2 regions of the Streptomyces sp. NPDC001070 genome follow, and region 2 is predicted to be linked to the other one. Evidence: riboswitches for the same ligand, from Rfam matches in the RefSeq annotation. Region 2 holds a riboswitch; the other holds the start of a gene.
The links. A riboswitch is a leader RNA that binds a small molecule or an ion and turns the genes downstream of it on or off. The one in region 2 is predicted to bind thiamine pyrophosphate.
Positions count from the first base shown of each region.

Region 1: linked by a shared signal. The riboswitch ahead of thiO (glycine oxidase ThiO) and the one ahead of ACWDAS_RS26090 (thiamine ABC transporter substrate-binding protein) in region 2 are both predicted to bind thiamine pyrophosphate.

Region 1 is NZ_JBSFLB010000005.1:21,641-29,319, reverse strand. Features, by position in the region: gene pknB (Stk1 family PASTA domain-containing Ser/Thr kinase) at 1-928, opposite strand, end outside; gene ACWDAS_RS07755 (thiazole synthase) at 1,057-1,860, opposite strand; gene thiS (sulfur carrier protein ThiS) at 1,867-2,085, opposite strand; gene thiO (glycine oxidase ThiO) at 2,082-3,236, opposite strand; TPP riboswitch at 3,233-3,345, opposite strand; gene ACWDAS_RS07740 (NAD(P)/FAD-dependent oxidoreductase) at 3,428-4,633, shown strand; gene ACWDAS_RS07735 (Rv2175c family DNA-binding protein) at 4,795-5,160, shown strand; gene thiE (thiamine phosphate synthase) at 5,207-5,899, shown strand; gene metF (methylenetetrahydrofolate reductase [NAD(P)H]) at 6,082-6,999, shown strand; gene ACWDAS_RS07720 (hypothetical protein) at 7,056-7,679, shown strand, end outside.
Region 2 is NZ_JBSFLB010000022.1:114,173-121,851, reverse strand. Features, by position in the region: gene ACWDAS_RS26100 (ABC transporter ATP-binding protein) at 1-477, opposite strand, end outside; gene ACWDAS_RS26095 (ABC transporter permease) at 477-2,090, opposite strand; gene ACWDAS_RS26090 (thiamine ABC transporter substrate-binding protein) at 2,159-3,250, opposite strand; TPP riboswitch at 3,242-3,346, opposite strand; gene rlmN (23S rRNA (adenine(2503)-C(2))-methyltransferase RlmN) at 3,405-4,511, opposite strand; partial or broken gene ACWDAS_RS26080 (dienelactone hydrolase family protein) at 5,056-5,778, opposite strand; gene ACWDAS_RS26075 (DUF4265 domain-containing protein) at 5,824-6,300, opposite strand; gene ACWDAS_RS26070 (hypothetical protein) at 6,347-6,841, opposite strand; gene ACWDAS_RS26065 (hypothetical protein) at 7,307-7,679, shown strand, end outside.

The sequences.
Region 1 (7,679 bases), on a different contig from region 2:
CCGTGCGTTCCTCGGAACCGGCCGGGACGGCGGGGCCGGGCGCGGGGGTCCGCGCGCCGGGCGGAACGACGTCCAGCTGCTGGGCGGTCATGCTCTGGCGGACCGCCTGCAGCCGTCCCAGCAGCTCCGCGGCGTCCGCGGGGCGCCGGGCCGCGTCGCGGGCGGCCGCGTCGGCCACCAGCGCGTCCAGCTGCGGGGCGAGCCCGGGGACGGCGGCGGACGGCGCCGGGACGTCCTCGTTCAGGTGCTGGTAGATCACCTGCATCGGCGTACCGCCGGTGTGCGGCTTGCCGCCGGTCAGCACCTCGTAGAGCAGCACCCCGCACGCGTACACATCGGTGCGGGCGTCGGTCGTGCCGCTCTCGATCTGCTCCGGCGCCATGTAGGAGACCGTGCCGAGGACGCCGGTCGTGGAGGTGGTGTGCGTGTCCGCGGTCCTCACCAGGCCGAAGTCCGCCACCTTGACGCGGCCGTCGTCCCCTATGAGGACGTTCTCCGGCTTCATGTCGCGGTGCACCAGGCCCGCGCGGTGCGCGGCGCCCAGCGCGGCCAGCACGGGCTCCAGGATGTCCAGCGCGGCGCGGGGCGGCAGGGCGCCGCGGTCCCGCAGCACGTCGCGGAGGGTGCAGCCCGCGATGTACTCCATCGCGAGGTAGACGTACGTGCCGTCCATGCCCTGGTCGTAGACCTGCACGACATTCGGGTGGTCCAGGCGCGCCACCGACCTCGCCTCGCGGATGAAGCGCTCCACGAAGCCGTACTCGGCGGCGAGGGCGGGGTGCATGACCTTCAGGGCCAGCACACGGTCCAGGCGGGTGTCCAGCGCCCGGTACACCGTCGCCATGCCGCCGACCGCGATCCGGGACTCCACCCGGTAGCGGCCGTCGAGCGTCTGCCCGACGAGCGGGTCCTGAAGCGTCGTATCCACGACGGTGCAGTTTACGGTGCCAAGATGACCCTTCTGGGCTAAGCGCCCAAGTTGTGCCCCACTCGTGCGGTTCCGCAACCGGCCCGTGACCGGTGCGGTGGCGGGGTGAGCGGCGGGTACCGCGGGAGTCAGGGGGAACCGAAGGCGGGGCGTTCGGGGTCGAACGTGGCGAGTCCCGCAGCGGGGGAGGACGCGGCGGCGTAGTGGCGGCGGGGGATGCGCCCCGCGCGGTACGCGAGGCGTCCGGCCTCGACGGCGTGCCGCATGGCCTCCGCCATGAGCACCGGCTCCTGCGCCCGGGTGACCGCGGAGGCCAGCATGACCGCCGCGCACCCCAGCTCCATCGCCAGGGCCGCGTCCGAGGCCGTACCGGCCCCCGCGTCAAGGATCACCGGCACCGTCGCCCGCTCGACGATCAGCTCGAAGTTGTGCGGGTTCCGGATGCCGAGCCCCGACCCGATCGGCGAGCCGAGCGGCATGATCGCCGCGCACCCCGCGTCCTCGAGCTTCCGGGCGAGCACCGGGTCGTCGTTGGTGTAGGGCAGCACCGTGAAGCCGTCGTCCACGAGGGTCTCCGCCGCCTCCAGCAGTTCCACGGGGTCCGGCAGCAGCGTGCGCTCGTCGGCGATGACCTCCAGCTTCACCCAGTCCGTGCCCAGCGCCTCCCGCGCCAGTCGGGCGGTGAGGACGGCCTCGCCCGCGGTGTAGCACCCGGCGGTGTTCGGCAGCACGCGGATGCCGTGCCGGGCGAGCACGGACAGCACGGAGCCCTTGACCGTGGGGTCCAGCCGCCGCATGGCGACCGTGGTCAGCTCGGTGCCGGAGGCGAGCAGCGCCTGCTCCATGATCTCCAGGCTGGGCGCTCCGCCCGTGCCCATGATCAGGCGGGAGTCGAAGGCGGTGCCGCCGATGGTCAGCGGGTCGTCGGCCATGGTGGGTCAGCCTCCCTGGACCGCGGTGAGGACCTCGACCCGGTCGCCGTCGCGGAGCGGGGTCACGGGCCACTGGGCGCGGGGTACGACGGTCTCGTTGAGCGCGGCCGCCACACCGGACGGGGAGGCGGTCAGGGTCGCGACAAGGCCGTCGAGGGTGACGCCCGCGGCGACCACCCGCGCCTCGCCGTTGACGGAGACGGAGAGAAAGAGGGGCGCGGTCATGCGTACTGCTCCTGGGGTGTGGACGTGAACCGGTCGGGGGAGAAGGGCCGGGCCTGCGCGGGGGTGTCCGCCCCGGTGAGGATCTCGGCCATCACGTCGCCGGTCAGCGGCGTGAGCAGCACGCCGTTGCGGTGGTGCCCGGTGGCGAGCACCAGGCCGTCGAGCGCGCCGCGCCCGAGCAGCGGGGCGTTGTCGGGGGTGCCGGGGCGCAGTCCGGCCTGCGTCTCGGTCAGGGGCAGTTCGGTGATGCCGGGCAGCAATTCGTGGGCGTCGCGGAGCAGTTCGTAGACCCCGCCGGCGGTGACCGTGGTGTCCCAGCCCATCTCCTCGCTGGTGGCGCCGACGACCAGTTCGCCGTTCTCGCGGGGGACCAGGTAGACGTGCCCGCCGCGCACGACGGCCCGTACCGTCCGGGACAGGAACGGCGCGTACGCCCGCGGTACCCGCAGCCGCAGCACCTGCCCCTTCACCGGACGCACGGGCGGCAGCACGCGGTCGGGCAGTCCGCCGATCCGGCCGCTGAGACTGCCGGCGGCCAGCACGACCTGCCCGGCGGCGAGCCGCGTGCCGTCCTCCAGGACGACGCCCCGCGCGCGGTCGCCCGCGACGTCCACCCGCGCCACCCGCGACCGCCGGAACCCCACCCCGGACAGCTCGCAGGCGCGCAGCAGCGCCGCGGCCAGACGCCGCGGGTCGACCTGGTGGTCGCCGTCCACCCGCAGCCCGCCGCGCACACCGGGGGCGAGCATCGGTTCCAGACGGCGGCACTGGCGGCCGCTGAGCCACTCGGACTCAAGGCCCAACGAGTCCTGGAAGGAATGGAGTTCGCGCAACTGCGCGCGGTCGTCGGCGTCGAGGGCGACGGCGAGGGTGCCGCAGGTGCGGTAGCCGAGGCCGAGCTCCGTGACCTCCTCCAGTTCGGCCACGAAGGACGGATAGCGGCGCGCCGCGGCGAGGTTGAGGTCGAGCAGGGCCTGCTCGCCGTACTGCACCTCGGTGACCGGCGCCAGCATCCCGGCCGCGACCTGCGCGGCGCCGCCGCCCGGTTCGGGGTCCGCGACCGCCGTCCGCAGGCCGCGCTGGGCCGCCCGCCAGGCGGTGACCAGTCCGATGATCCCGCCGCCGATCACGACGACGTCATGACGGTGCATGGTTTTCCCGCTCCTCCCTTCGCCGGCATGACCCGGATCAGGTTCGTACGGTCGGCGGCCGCCCAGCCGCCCTCTCAGCCCGGTGCGCCGGGCTCCCGCGAGTGCTCTCCTGCCACCTTAGTACGCACCATCGGCAGCGAGTAGGGCACCGGTACCGCCGGGCGGCGCCCCCGCGGCGTTACCGTGATCGCGTGACCAGCAGCAGCGAGCAGCGCGTCGTCGTCGTCGGGGCCGGGATGGCCGGAGTGCAGACCGCCGTGTCCCTGCGCGAGCAGGGGTGGGGCGGGACGGTCACGCTGCTCGGCGCGGAGCGGCACCCCCCGTACGACCGGCCGCCGCTCTCCAAGGGCGTGCTCTTCGGCGCCGACGAGGGCCCGCTGCTGGACGTCGACTTCCCCGGCATCGGCGTCGAGCTGCTGCTGGGGCGGCACGCGACCGCCCTGCGGCCGAGCGAGCGGCAACTGCTCACGGACGGCGGCCCGGTCGGGTACGACAAGCTCGTCCTCGCCAGCGGCGCCGAACCGGTCATGCTGCCGGGCAGTGAGGGCACGCCCGGCGTGCACGTGCTGCGCACCCTGGACGACGCCACCGCGCTGCGGCCGGTGCTGGAGAACCAGCATCGGGTCGTCGTGGTCGGCGCGGGCTGGATCGGGGCCGAGTTCGCGACGGCGGCCCGCCACGCGGGGTGCGAGGTGACCGTCGTGGAGGCGGCCGAACGGCCGCTCGCCGGGGTGCTGCCGGCGCGGATCGCCGAACGGATGCGCGGCTGGTACGCGGAGGCGGGCGTCGACCTGCTCACCGGCGCGGTCGTCTCCTCCGTCGAGCAGGGCGCCGTGCGCCTCGCGGACGGCAGCGTGCTCGCCGCCGAGGCGGTCGTCGTCGGGATCGGCGCCCGGCCCGCGACCGGGTGGCTGGCCGGCTCCGGTGTCGCCCTCGGACCGGACCGCTCGGTCCTCGCCGACGACCGGCTGCGCACCTCGGTGCCCGAGGTGTACGCCGTGGGGGACTGCGCCTCCTTCCCCTCGGCCCGGTACGGGGAGCGGCTGCTGATCCACCACTGGGACAACGCGGTGCAGGGGCCGCGCACGGCCGCCGCGAACATCCTGGGCGGCGACGAGGCCTACGACCCGGTGCCGTACTTCTGGTCGGAGCAGTTCGGGCGTTTCGTGCAGTACGCCGGGCACCACGTGGACAGCGACCACATGCTGCTGCGCGGCGACCCGGACGGGCCCGCCTGGTCGGTTCTGTGGCTGCGCGAAGGCCGTCTGGTCGCGCTCTTCGCCGTGGGGCGGCCCCGCGACCTGGCCCAGGCCCGCAAGCTCATCGCCCGCGGCGTCCACCTCGACGAGGCCCTGGCCGCGGATCCGGCGGTGCAGCTCAGGGCCGCGCTCGTCTGATCCCGCGCTCGTCCCGTCCCGTCCCGCCCTGTCCCGCCCCGTTCCGCCATGGGGCCGGCGGTCGCCGGACCCATGGCGGACCCGTAGCGGAGCCGTCAGGACGGAGCAATGGGTGCCCTGAGCGGTTCCACGGCACCCGTCCGGGATGGCACGCTTGTCCTGTGACCGAGATCGACGCAAAGATTGACTCCCTCGTCCCTTCCTGGCTGAACGTCCCCGACATCGCCGAACGCCTCGACGTCGAGGTGACCCGGGTCCGTCAGCTCATCAAGGAGGGCCAGCTCATCGCCGTTCGCCGGGGTGAGAACCGGGTGCTGATGGTCCCCGCCGACTTCATCGGCGAGGGGAAGATCGTGAAGGGCCTCACCGGCACGCTCAACCTGCTCAAGGACGACGGGTTCAGCGACGAAGAGGCCCTGGAGTGGCTGTTCACCCCTGACGAGAGCCTGCCCGGCACCCCCGTCCAGGCGCTGCGCGAGAATCGCGGCACCGAGGTGAAGCGCCGCGCCCAGGCGCTCGCCGTCTGACCGACCGGCCCGCCACCTCAGCAGCCACCCGAGGGGACCCGCCCGCATGAGCACGAGCACCCGCGCGCAGCTCGCCGACGCCCGGCTCTACCTGTGCACCGACGCGCGCAAGCGCCAGGGCGGCCTGACGGAGTTCGCCGCGTTCGCGGACGCCGTGCTGGCCTCCGGGGTCGACGTCATCCAGCTGCGCGACAAGAGCCTGGAGGCCCGCGAGGAGCTGGAGTACCTCGCGGTCCTCTCGGAGGAGTGCGGACGGCACGGCAGGCTGCTCGCGGTGAACGACCGCGCCGACGTGGCGCATGCCGCGGGGGCGGACATCCTCCATCTGGGCCAGGGCGACCTGCCCGTGGCCGCCGCCCGTGCGCTGCTGGGCGACGAGGTGATCATCGGGCGGTCCTGCCACTCCGAGTCCGAGGCCGCAGTCGCGGCTGGGGTTGCCCATGCCGAAGGCCAGGGCCCCGTGGAGCCCGGTGCGGACTACTTCTGCACCGGGCCGGTGTGGCCCACCCCCACCAAGCCCGGCCGGCCCGCGCCCGGCCTCGGCCTGGTGCGGTACGCGGCGGGCCTGGGCGCGGACCGGCCGTGGTTCGCGATCGGCGGGATCGACCTGTCCAACGTGGAGCAGGTGCTGGACGCCGGCGCCCGCCGGATCGTCGTCGTACGGGCCGTCACCGAGGCCGGCGACCCGGGCGCGGCGGCGGCCGAGCTGGCCAAGCGAGTGCGCTCGTACGAGGACTGAGCGCGGACCGGGTGAGGGCCGGGCGAGGGCCGAGCAGGCACTGAACAGGCGCGGAGCAGGCACCGGGTGAGGACCGGGCACCCCTCGGGGCGTCTCGCGGCGCGAGCGCGGCATGTCCAAGGGGTGGACATTCGGGTGGCGTCTGTTGGGGCGTCCCAGCCCTCGCCGTTAGCCTGAGGCGCATGGCCCTCGGAACCGCCTCCACCAGGACCGACCACGCGGTCACCATTCGTGAGCTGCTCGCCTCCGGCGAGCGCTCGTACTCCTTCGAGTTCATGGCGCCGAGGACCGAGAAGGGCGAGCGGACGCTGTGGAACGCGATCCGCCGCATCGAGGCGGTGGGCCCGACCTTCGTCTCCGTCACCTACGGCGCAGGCGGCAAGTCACGCGAGGGCACGGTCCGGGCGACCGAGCGGATCGCCTCCGACACCACCCTGACCCCCGTGGCGCACCTGACCGCGGTCAACCACTCCATCGCCGAGCTGCGCAACATCATCGGCCAGTACGCGGACGCGGGCATCCGGAACATGCTCGCGCTGCGCGGCGACCCGCCCGGCGACCCCATGGGGGAGTGGCAGCGGCACCCGGAAGGCGTCGACTACGCCTACGAACTGGTGCGGCTCATCAAGGAGTCGGGCGACTTCTGCGTGGGCGTCGCCGCCTTCACCGAGATGCACCCCCGCTCGACGGACTGGGAAAGTGATACGCGTCACTTCGTCGAGAAGTGCCGGGCGGGCGCGGACTACGCCATCACCCAGATGTTCTTCAACGCCGAGGACTATCTCCGGCTGCGTGACCGGGTGGGGAAGGCACGCTGCGAGACGCCCATCATCCCCGAGATCATGCCGGTCACGAACGTGCGGCAGATCGAGCGCTTCGCCCAGCTGGGCAACGCGCCTTTCCCGCAAGAGCTCGCGGACCGTATCCTCGCGGTCAAGGACGATCCGGCCGCGGTGCGGGCGATCGGGGTCGAGTACGCGACGGAGATGTGCCGGCGGCTGATGGCCGAGGACATCCCCGGACTGCACTTCATTACCCTTAATCACTCCACGGCGTCGTTGGAAATCTACGAGAATCTGGGACTGCACCAGAGGTCGTGAGGGCGGAGCCGCCGCCCCGGTGGGCCGACGACGGTGAACGGTGAGGAAGTGCGCTCATGGCCTACACAGTGCTCTACATCGCCTTCGGGGTGGTCGCGCTGTGGCTGCTCGGTGAAGTGCTCCTGCAGTACAAGGCTCGGCTGAGGTGGCGGCTGCTCGCCTTCGCGGGGTTCCTTGGCGTCGTCCTGGGCGTCTCCCTGCCCTCGGTCCTCGTCATCGTGGTGGGCGCCGTCGCCTTCGGCGCCGGCCAGACCTTCGTCACGCTCTCCTACCGCCGCGGCTTCGTCGAGGGATGGGCGCTGCGCTCTCCCAAGGAGGACGCCGACGACGAGGACAGCGAGGAGGAGGCACCGCCGCTGCCGCGCCGTGCCGGCGGCCGCAGGGGCCGGGGCGCGCAGCGAGACGAGGCGGCTGCCGACGGCATGACCGCGTACGAGACGCCCGCGGACGGCCTGACCGGGTACGAGGACTCCGGCACCGGAACCCCTGCCGGGGCGGGCGTCGGGCAGTCCTACGACAGCTACGCGGCCGCCGGGCCGGCCGCCGCGGGCCCCGCCGGGCCCGGGATGGACTCCACGCAGGTCTACCAGCCCGTGCCCATGCACGAGGACAGCGGCGAGTACCCGATGTACAACGGGCAGCCCAACTACAACCAGGAGCCCTACGCCGGCGCCGGCTAC
Region 2 (7,679 bases):
CTCGTCGAGCATGAGCAGCCGCGGCCCGGGGGCCAGGGCCCGGGCCAGGGCGACGCGCTGCTGCTCGCCGCCGGAGAGGGACGCCACGGCGCGCCGCTGCGCGCCGGGGAGCCCGACGAGCTCCAGCAGCCCCGCCACCGTGCGCTCCCGTTCGGCGCGCCCGGCGCCGCGCATGCGCAGCCCGAAGTCGACGTTCCCGGCGACGTCGCGCTGCGGGAAGAGCTGGTGGTCCTGGAACATCAGCCCGACGCCGCGCCGGTGGGTGGGCACACCCGCCTGGTCGCGGCCGGAGAGCAGGACGCGACCGGCGTCCAGCGGCTGCAGCCCGGCCACGACGCGCAGCAGGGTGGACTTGCCGCTGCCGCTGGGCCCGAGCACACAGACCGTCTCGTGCTCGGCGACCTCCAGGACGACGGCGTCCAGGGCGGCATGCCCGCCGAAGCGCACGGTGGCGCCGTCCAGTCGCAGCAGGGCCATCAGAACTCCCCCGACCTGTCGATGCGGATACGTTCCAGCGCCAGCAGAGCGCCCGCGCACACCAGCATCAGCACGGTGCTGAGCGCCATCGCCTGGCCGTAGTTGAGCTCCCCGGCCCGCCCGAGGAAGCGCGCGACCGCGACGGGGAGGGTGGGGTTGTCGGGCCGGGCGATGAAGACGGTGGCGCCGAACTCGCCCAGCGACACGGCGAAGGCGAAGCCCGCCGCCACCAGCAGCGCGCGCCGCACGAGCGGCAGGTCGACCTCGCGCCACACCCGCAGCGGAGAGGCGCCGAGCACCGCGGCCGCCTCGCGCAGCCGGTCGTCCACGGCACGCAGCACCGGCAGCATGGTGCGCACCACGAAGGGCACGCCGACCAGCGCCTGGGCGAGCGGCACGAGGATCCACGAGGAGCGCAGATCCAGCGGCGGCTCGTCGAGGGTGATGAGGAAGCCGAAGCCGATGGTCACCGCCGAGGTGCCCAGCGGAAGCATCAGCAGGGCGTCGAAGCCCCTCACCAGGCGCCCGGCCCGCCGGGTGAGGGCGGCCGCGGCGAGCCCTCCGACGACCAGGGCGATGGCGGTGGCGGCGGCCGCGTACTGGAGCGAGTTCCAGACCGCGGCGACCGGCGCCACCAGGAACGTCCCCCCGCTGCCGGCCACGGAGGTCAGCGCCCGGTAGTAGCCGAGGCCGTAGCCGCCGGGCCCGCGCAGCGAGCGCTCGACCAGCACGCCCAGCGGCAGCAGGATCAGCAGCGCGGCCGTGCCGAGCGCCCCCGCGAGCAGCCCCCACTCGCCGGCGCCGCGCGGCCGGCGCGCGGTGCGGGCCGGGTCGACCAGCCGCAGCGCGCTCTCCCGGCGCCGAACGGTCCCGGCGTGCACGGCGAGGATCGCCGCGACGGCGGCGAACTGCACGATCGTCAGTACGGACGCCGTCGGCAGGTCCAGCAACTGGGCGGTCTCGCGGTAGATCTCCACCTCCAGGGTGGAGAAGGTGGGGCCGCCGAGGATCTGGATGACGCCGAAGGAGGTGAAGGTGAAGAGGAAGACCATCAGCGCGGCCGCGGCGACGGCGGGGCCGAGGGCGGGCAGCGTCACCTTGCGCCAGGCCGCGAGGCGTCCCGCGCCGAGGACCCGCGCGGCCTCCTCCTGCCGCGGGTCGAGCTGCGCCCACAGCCCGCCCACGGTCCTCACGACCACGGCGTAGTTGAAGAAGACGTGCGCGAGGAGGATCGCCCACACCGTGGTGTCCAGGCGCACCCCCCACACTTCGTCGAGCAGCCCGCCGCGCCCGAGCAGCGCGAGGAAGGCCGAACCGACGACCACGGTCGGCAGCACGAAGGGCACGGTCACCACCGCCCGCAGCACCTGCTTGCCCGGGAAGTCGAAGCGGGCGAAGACATAGGCACCGGGCAGCGCGATCGCCAGGGTGAGCGCGGTGGACGCCGCCGCCTGCCAGCAGGTGAACCACAGCACGTGGAGGATGTCGGGGTCGCCGAGCACCTCCGCGAACCGGCCGAACCGCCACCGCCCGCCCTCGCGGAGCCCGCGGGCGACGATGGCGGCGACCGGGTAGCCGAAGAACAGCGCGAAGAAGGCGACCGGCACGGCCATCAGGCCGAGCCGTACGGCGATCGACCGGACGGCCGCCGCCTTCGCGTGTGTTCCCTCGGCGGCTTCCGCTACTTCAGCACCAGCGAGGACCACAACTTGACCCACTGCTCCCGGTTCTCGGCGATCCTCTCCGGCGCGACGGTGGCCGGATCGCTGATGACGGGGGCGTACTTGGTGAAGACCTCGGGCAGCTTCGCGTCGTCGCGGGCCGGGTTGACGAACATGTTGAGCGGCATGTCCTCCTGGAAGGCGCGGCTCAGCAGGAAGTCGACGAGCGCCTTGCCGCCCTCGGTGTTCTTCGCGCCCTTGAACAGGCCGGCGAACTCGATCTGCCGGAAGCACGTGCCGGTCGCGACACCGGTCGGCCCCTCCGCGGGCTGCGTCTTCAGGCCGAGCACCTCGGCGGGCGGGCTGGAGGCGTACGAGACGACCAGCGGCTTGTCGCCCTTGCCGCCGCCGGCTCCGGAGAAGTTGTCGTAGTACGCCTGCTCCCAGCCGTCGACGACCTGGACGCCGTTGGCCTTGAGCTTCTGCCAGTACCCCTCCCAGCCCCCGTCGCCGTACTTCGCGGTGGTGGCGAGGAGGAAGGCGAGCCCCGGGGAGGAGGTGGCGGCGTTCTCGGTGACCAGCAGGTCCTTGTACTCGGGCTTGACGAGGTCGTCGAAGCTCTGCGGCACGGGGAGCTTGTGCTCGGTGAAGTACTTGCGGTCGTAGTTGACGCAGACGTCACCGAAGTCGATCGGGGTGACGCGGTGCTTCGCGGCGTCGAGCTGCAGCGTGGCGGGCACCTTGTCGAGGCCCTTGGCCTCGTACGGGTCGAACAGGTCGTTGTCGAGGGCGCGGGACAGCAGCGTGTTGTCGACGCCGAAGAAGACGTCGCCCTGCGGATTGCCCTTGGACAGCACGGCCTGGTTGACCGCGGCCCCGGCGTCCCCGCCGCGCAGCACCTTGACCGTGTAACCGGTCTGCTTCGTGAAGTCCTTCAGCACGCCCTTCGACGCGGCGAAGGAGTCGTGGCTGACCAGGGTCACGGTCTTGGAGGTGCTGCCGCCCTCGCCCTTGGCGGCGCCCCCGCTGTCGCTGCCGCACGCGGCGAGCGCGCTCGCGCCGAGCGCGACAACGAGGGCGGTGCCGGCGACACGCCGACGGGTGGTGCTCATGTGGTGACTCCCTACGCCGGTATGACCCGGATCAGGTCCGAGGGTCTGCGGCCGTGCCGCACTCTCAGCGCTCTGTGCGCTCCCCTGTCGGATGTTCTTTTGTGTGATGTCACGGCAAACGGCCGCAAACGACCGTCACCCTAGCAAGCGCGGGTCAGCGCTCGGAAGCCGCCAGCTGCCCGCAGGCGCCGTCGATCTCCTGCCCCCGCGTGTCCCGTACGGTCACCGGCACGCCGTGCGCCTCCAGCGCCGCCACGAACGCCCGCTCGTCCTCGGGCCGCGAGGCCGTCCACTTCGAGCCGGGGGTCGGGTTCAGCGGGATCAGGTTGACGTGCACGCGATGATTCTTGAGCAGCCGGCCCAGCAGGTCGGCGCGCCATGCCTGGTCGTTGATGTCCCGGATCAGCGCGTACTCGATCGAGACCCGGCGCCCGGACACGTCCGCGTAGTGCCACGCGGCGTCCAGCACCTCGCGCACCTTCCAGCGGGTGTTCACCGGCACCAGGGTGTCGCGCAGCTCGTCGTCGGGCGCGTGCAGCGACACCGCGAGCCGGCACTTGAAGCCCTCGTCCGCGAAGCGGAGCATCGCCGGGACCAGGCCCACCGTCGACACGGTGATGCCGCGCTGGGACAGGCCCAGCCCGTCCGGCTCGGGGTCGGTCAGCCGGCGGATGGCGCCGACGACGCGCTTGTAGTTCGCGAGCGGCTCGCCCATGCCCATGAAGACGATGTTGGACAGCCGCGCCGGCCCGCCCGGGATCTCCCCGTCCCGCAGCGAGCGCATGCCCGCCACGATCTGGTGCACGATCTCGCCGGTCGACAGGTTCCGGTCCAGCCCGGCCTGGCCGGTGGCGCAGAACGGGCAGTTCATGCCGCAGCCCGCCTGCGAGCTGATGCACATCGTCACCCGGTCCGGGTAGCGCATCAGGACCGACTCGACCAGCGTCCCGTCGAACAGCCGCCACAGCGTCTTGCGCGTCGTGTCGTTGTCGGTGCTGGAGTGCCGCACCACCGACATCAGGTCCGGCAGCAGCCCCTCCGCCAGCTTCCCGCGCGCCGCCGCGGGGATGTCCGTCCAGGCGGCGGGATCATCGGCGTACCGCGCGAAATAGTGCTGCGACAGCTGCTTCGCGCGGAACGGCTTCTCCCCCAGCTCCGCGACGGCCTCCCGGCGCTCCTCGGGCGAGAGATCGGCAAGGTGCCGCGGCGGCTTCTTGGCTCCGCGCGGCGCGACGAATGTGAGTTCTCCGGGTGCAGGCATGGTTCATCCAGTGTCGCAGATCGATTGGGCCCGCCCAGGTCAGATGGGTGAGGCTCCCGTCACCCTCAGATGTCCCCTGTCAACGCCGGCCGACCTTTCACGGCCCGCAGACGGCCCGGAGGACGCGGCCCGCGCCGCCAGTGGGTCCGGCTGCGAGCAGTGGCTTCGGCCGGCTGGATCTTGTCCTTTTCACTGCACCATCTCTGGGTCCCTTGGGGGCCGTCTTCCTGGAGGCGGTGCCGGTGGAGGAGATGCGTCGTGCGCTTCTTGAGGGCAGATCCGGTCTGCCAGCCGTCGGTGCGGTACGGCCCGCCGGGGGGCGCCCCTCCGTGGTGGTCGATGCCCGCCGGCGGGACCTTCACCGACGTCGATCCGGAGACGCGCCGCCCCGACCGGCCGGTACCGCCGATGGCCGGTACCGCCGCGATCGGGGCGGTTGTGCATCTGCCGGCCACCGCCATCGAGGAGGGCCGGGACCTGTCCTCGATGAGCGGCATCCCGGCCGAGACCGCCTACCGTCTGCTGCCGGCCCGACGGCCCGGCCTCACCTCAGGTGCCGGCCGAAGAACCGGACCCCGTCCTCCAACTCGAACCACGGGGTGCCGGTGTGCCCACCGAGATTGGCGTGCAGCGTCTTCTCCTTGGTACCGAAGGAGTCGAACAGGTCCAAGGCCCGCTGCCGGGGATTCCCTTCGTCGTCCCACTGCAGCAGGAACAGCAGCGGGATGGTGACCAACCGGGCCTCCTCGCGCTGGGCGCGGGGCACGTAACCCCCGGCGAAGAAACCGGCGGCCGCGATGCGCGGCTCGACCACCGCCAGCCGAATGCCGACGGCGGTCCACCCCGCGTACCCGACCGGGCCGCCGATCCCGGGCAGCGAAAGGAGGGCGTCCAGGGTGGTCCGCCACTCCGGGACCGCCTTTTCGACCAGCGGGCCGACGAAGGACTCGAAGATCTCATCCACCGGCTCGCCGGCCTGCATCGCCCGGCGAAGGTCGGCGCGGGCCTACTCGTCGGCGGTGGAACGGGGCCGGTCACCGCACCCGGGGGCGTCGATGGCGGCCACCGCGTAGCCGCACGCCGCGGTGTGCCGGGCCCGGGCCACCAGCCGGGATTCCCCCTTGGGCAGACCGTTGTTGTGGGCCATCAGGATCAGCGGGGCCGGTGCGGCGGATTCGGGCGTCCACAGGGTGCCGGGGATCTCGCCGAGGGTGAATTCGCGCTCGAGGACGCCGCCGTCGAGGCGCTGTTCAGAAGTGAACTGCATGGTCGTGCCTTTCGGGAGTGCTCTTGAACGGCGCTCCCGGACGACCTATCGCCCGACCGTGACCCCGGAGGGGAGCACCCATGTCGATACTGTGTTCACGGATACCACCTCCTCGTTCTCTCGCACGGCTTCCGGAAACGTAGCGGTGGTCGCCGTGGTCCGCCAACAGGTTTTTGCGGGCTCCGGGGCCCGCCGCGAAGGCGGTCGCGCTCCGCCGGCAAGATCCAACGGATTGTCGAGGGACACCATGCCGAATCGCTCGATGCCTTCGCCGCCGGCGCCCAACTCAAGGAAGGCGTTGACCACACTCTGCCGCGCTGCTGCCGAGGCTTTGTCACGGAACACGATCAAGCGGATGGTGCAGTTGTTCGAGGGTCGGACCACCCTGACCGCCCACCTGACCCCGTCGTCGTCCGCGGAAGTCTCGACGATGTCGCCGATCGCCACGCCTCGCACGAAGAAGGGCGAGTTGGCCAGCTCGGCCCTTCCGTCCCCCCGGTCGATGGCCCACAGGCTCTCCACCCCGACCGGCGGCCAGCATGTGGGCCCGGATCGTGGCGATCTCCCCTCAATGGGGACCGCGCCATGGCGGACGCAACAAGGCCCACATGGCGAGTGGTTGGACAGAGTATTTGAACCGTTCGGCAAGTCGCTCCACAGTGGAGCGGCGCAGGGTGCACAGCCACACGTAACAGCTCAGGGAGACGCAGAGACATGTCCAGCTCTGCCACCACAAAGCCCGCGTCGCTGGCTCTTGACCCGTGCATAGATAGAGCGTCCACGTGACCGAGGTGGCTACTCCCAGTGCGACCAGGCCGGCCCTGGCTACCTGGCCGCGAACAGCCCAGCGGGAGGCAAGCAGGCCGGCGGGTATCTGGATAGCGACGTGGAACATCAGGACCCAGATCAGCAGCCCGAACGCTTGCCCATAGACTGCCGTGGACACGGCCGGAATCCAGCACAAGCCGATGAACAGCAGTACGCCGCTCTGGTGCATAGCGGCAATGTTCAACGGAACGTGCCACGCCCCGATCCAGCGGCGCTCGTTGTCGCTCGCCTGCACGACGACCTCCCCTGGAGGCATAAGCCGCCCCCGCCGTTGCTGGCCAGCAGTCTACGCGCAAGAGCGCAGAGCGACTTTGGGCGGGAGCTGCCACGGGGCGAGAGATCCGGGTCCGTACGCTGGCCGCGAATCGGTCGGCTCCTGCCTGGACGAGTTGATCGTGACCTGAGCGGCCCGAACGGGTGAGGGACGGTCACCCCCGGGCGTCGCAGCGGCCGGCAACGTTGGCCAGCCTTTCACGGCCCAGCGAGGACCCGGGGTTGTCGACACGGGCGGCGTTCTTTCACTCCGGTGATCGCCGATCGGGTGACTGCCGCCCAATGGCCCGTGAAGAGGCTGCGCCACTGGGATGACCTGCGCGGCAGACGCCCGCGGGCGGGGGTACGGATCACCTCGACATGGGCCCGAGCCACGCCGAAGCCCCGGCGGTTCGGCTCCGGGCCGAGATCGACGAGGAGTCCCCACATGAGTCCTGCAGACAGGACCCCGCCGCCTTCCAGGCGGTCCCTCCGGCGGTACGGACGGCTCACCGGCATCGCGGCGCCGGCGGCCCTCGCCGCCGCGATATCGGCGTCCGCTCTCGTCCCGGCACAGGCAGCCGACACAGGCGGCACGTCGGCACCCGCGGCATCGGCGTCGAGCTTCCCGTGGCCGCCCGGCCCGTACGACGACGACGATCCGTTCCCGTACACCGATTTCGGTCCGGGCCCCGGTCTCGGTCTGGGTCCGGGCCTCGGTCTCGGTCCCCTTCTCGGACCGCGCCCCGGTCCCGACCTCGACCACTACCCCGACTCCTTCACCGGCCCCCGCCCCGGCCCCGGCTACGGTCCGTTCCCCG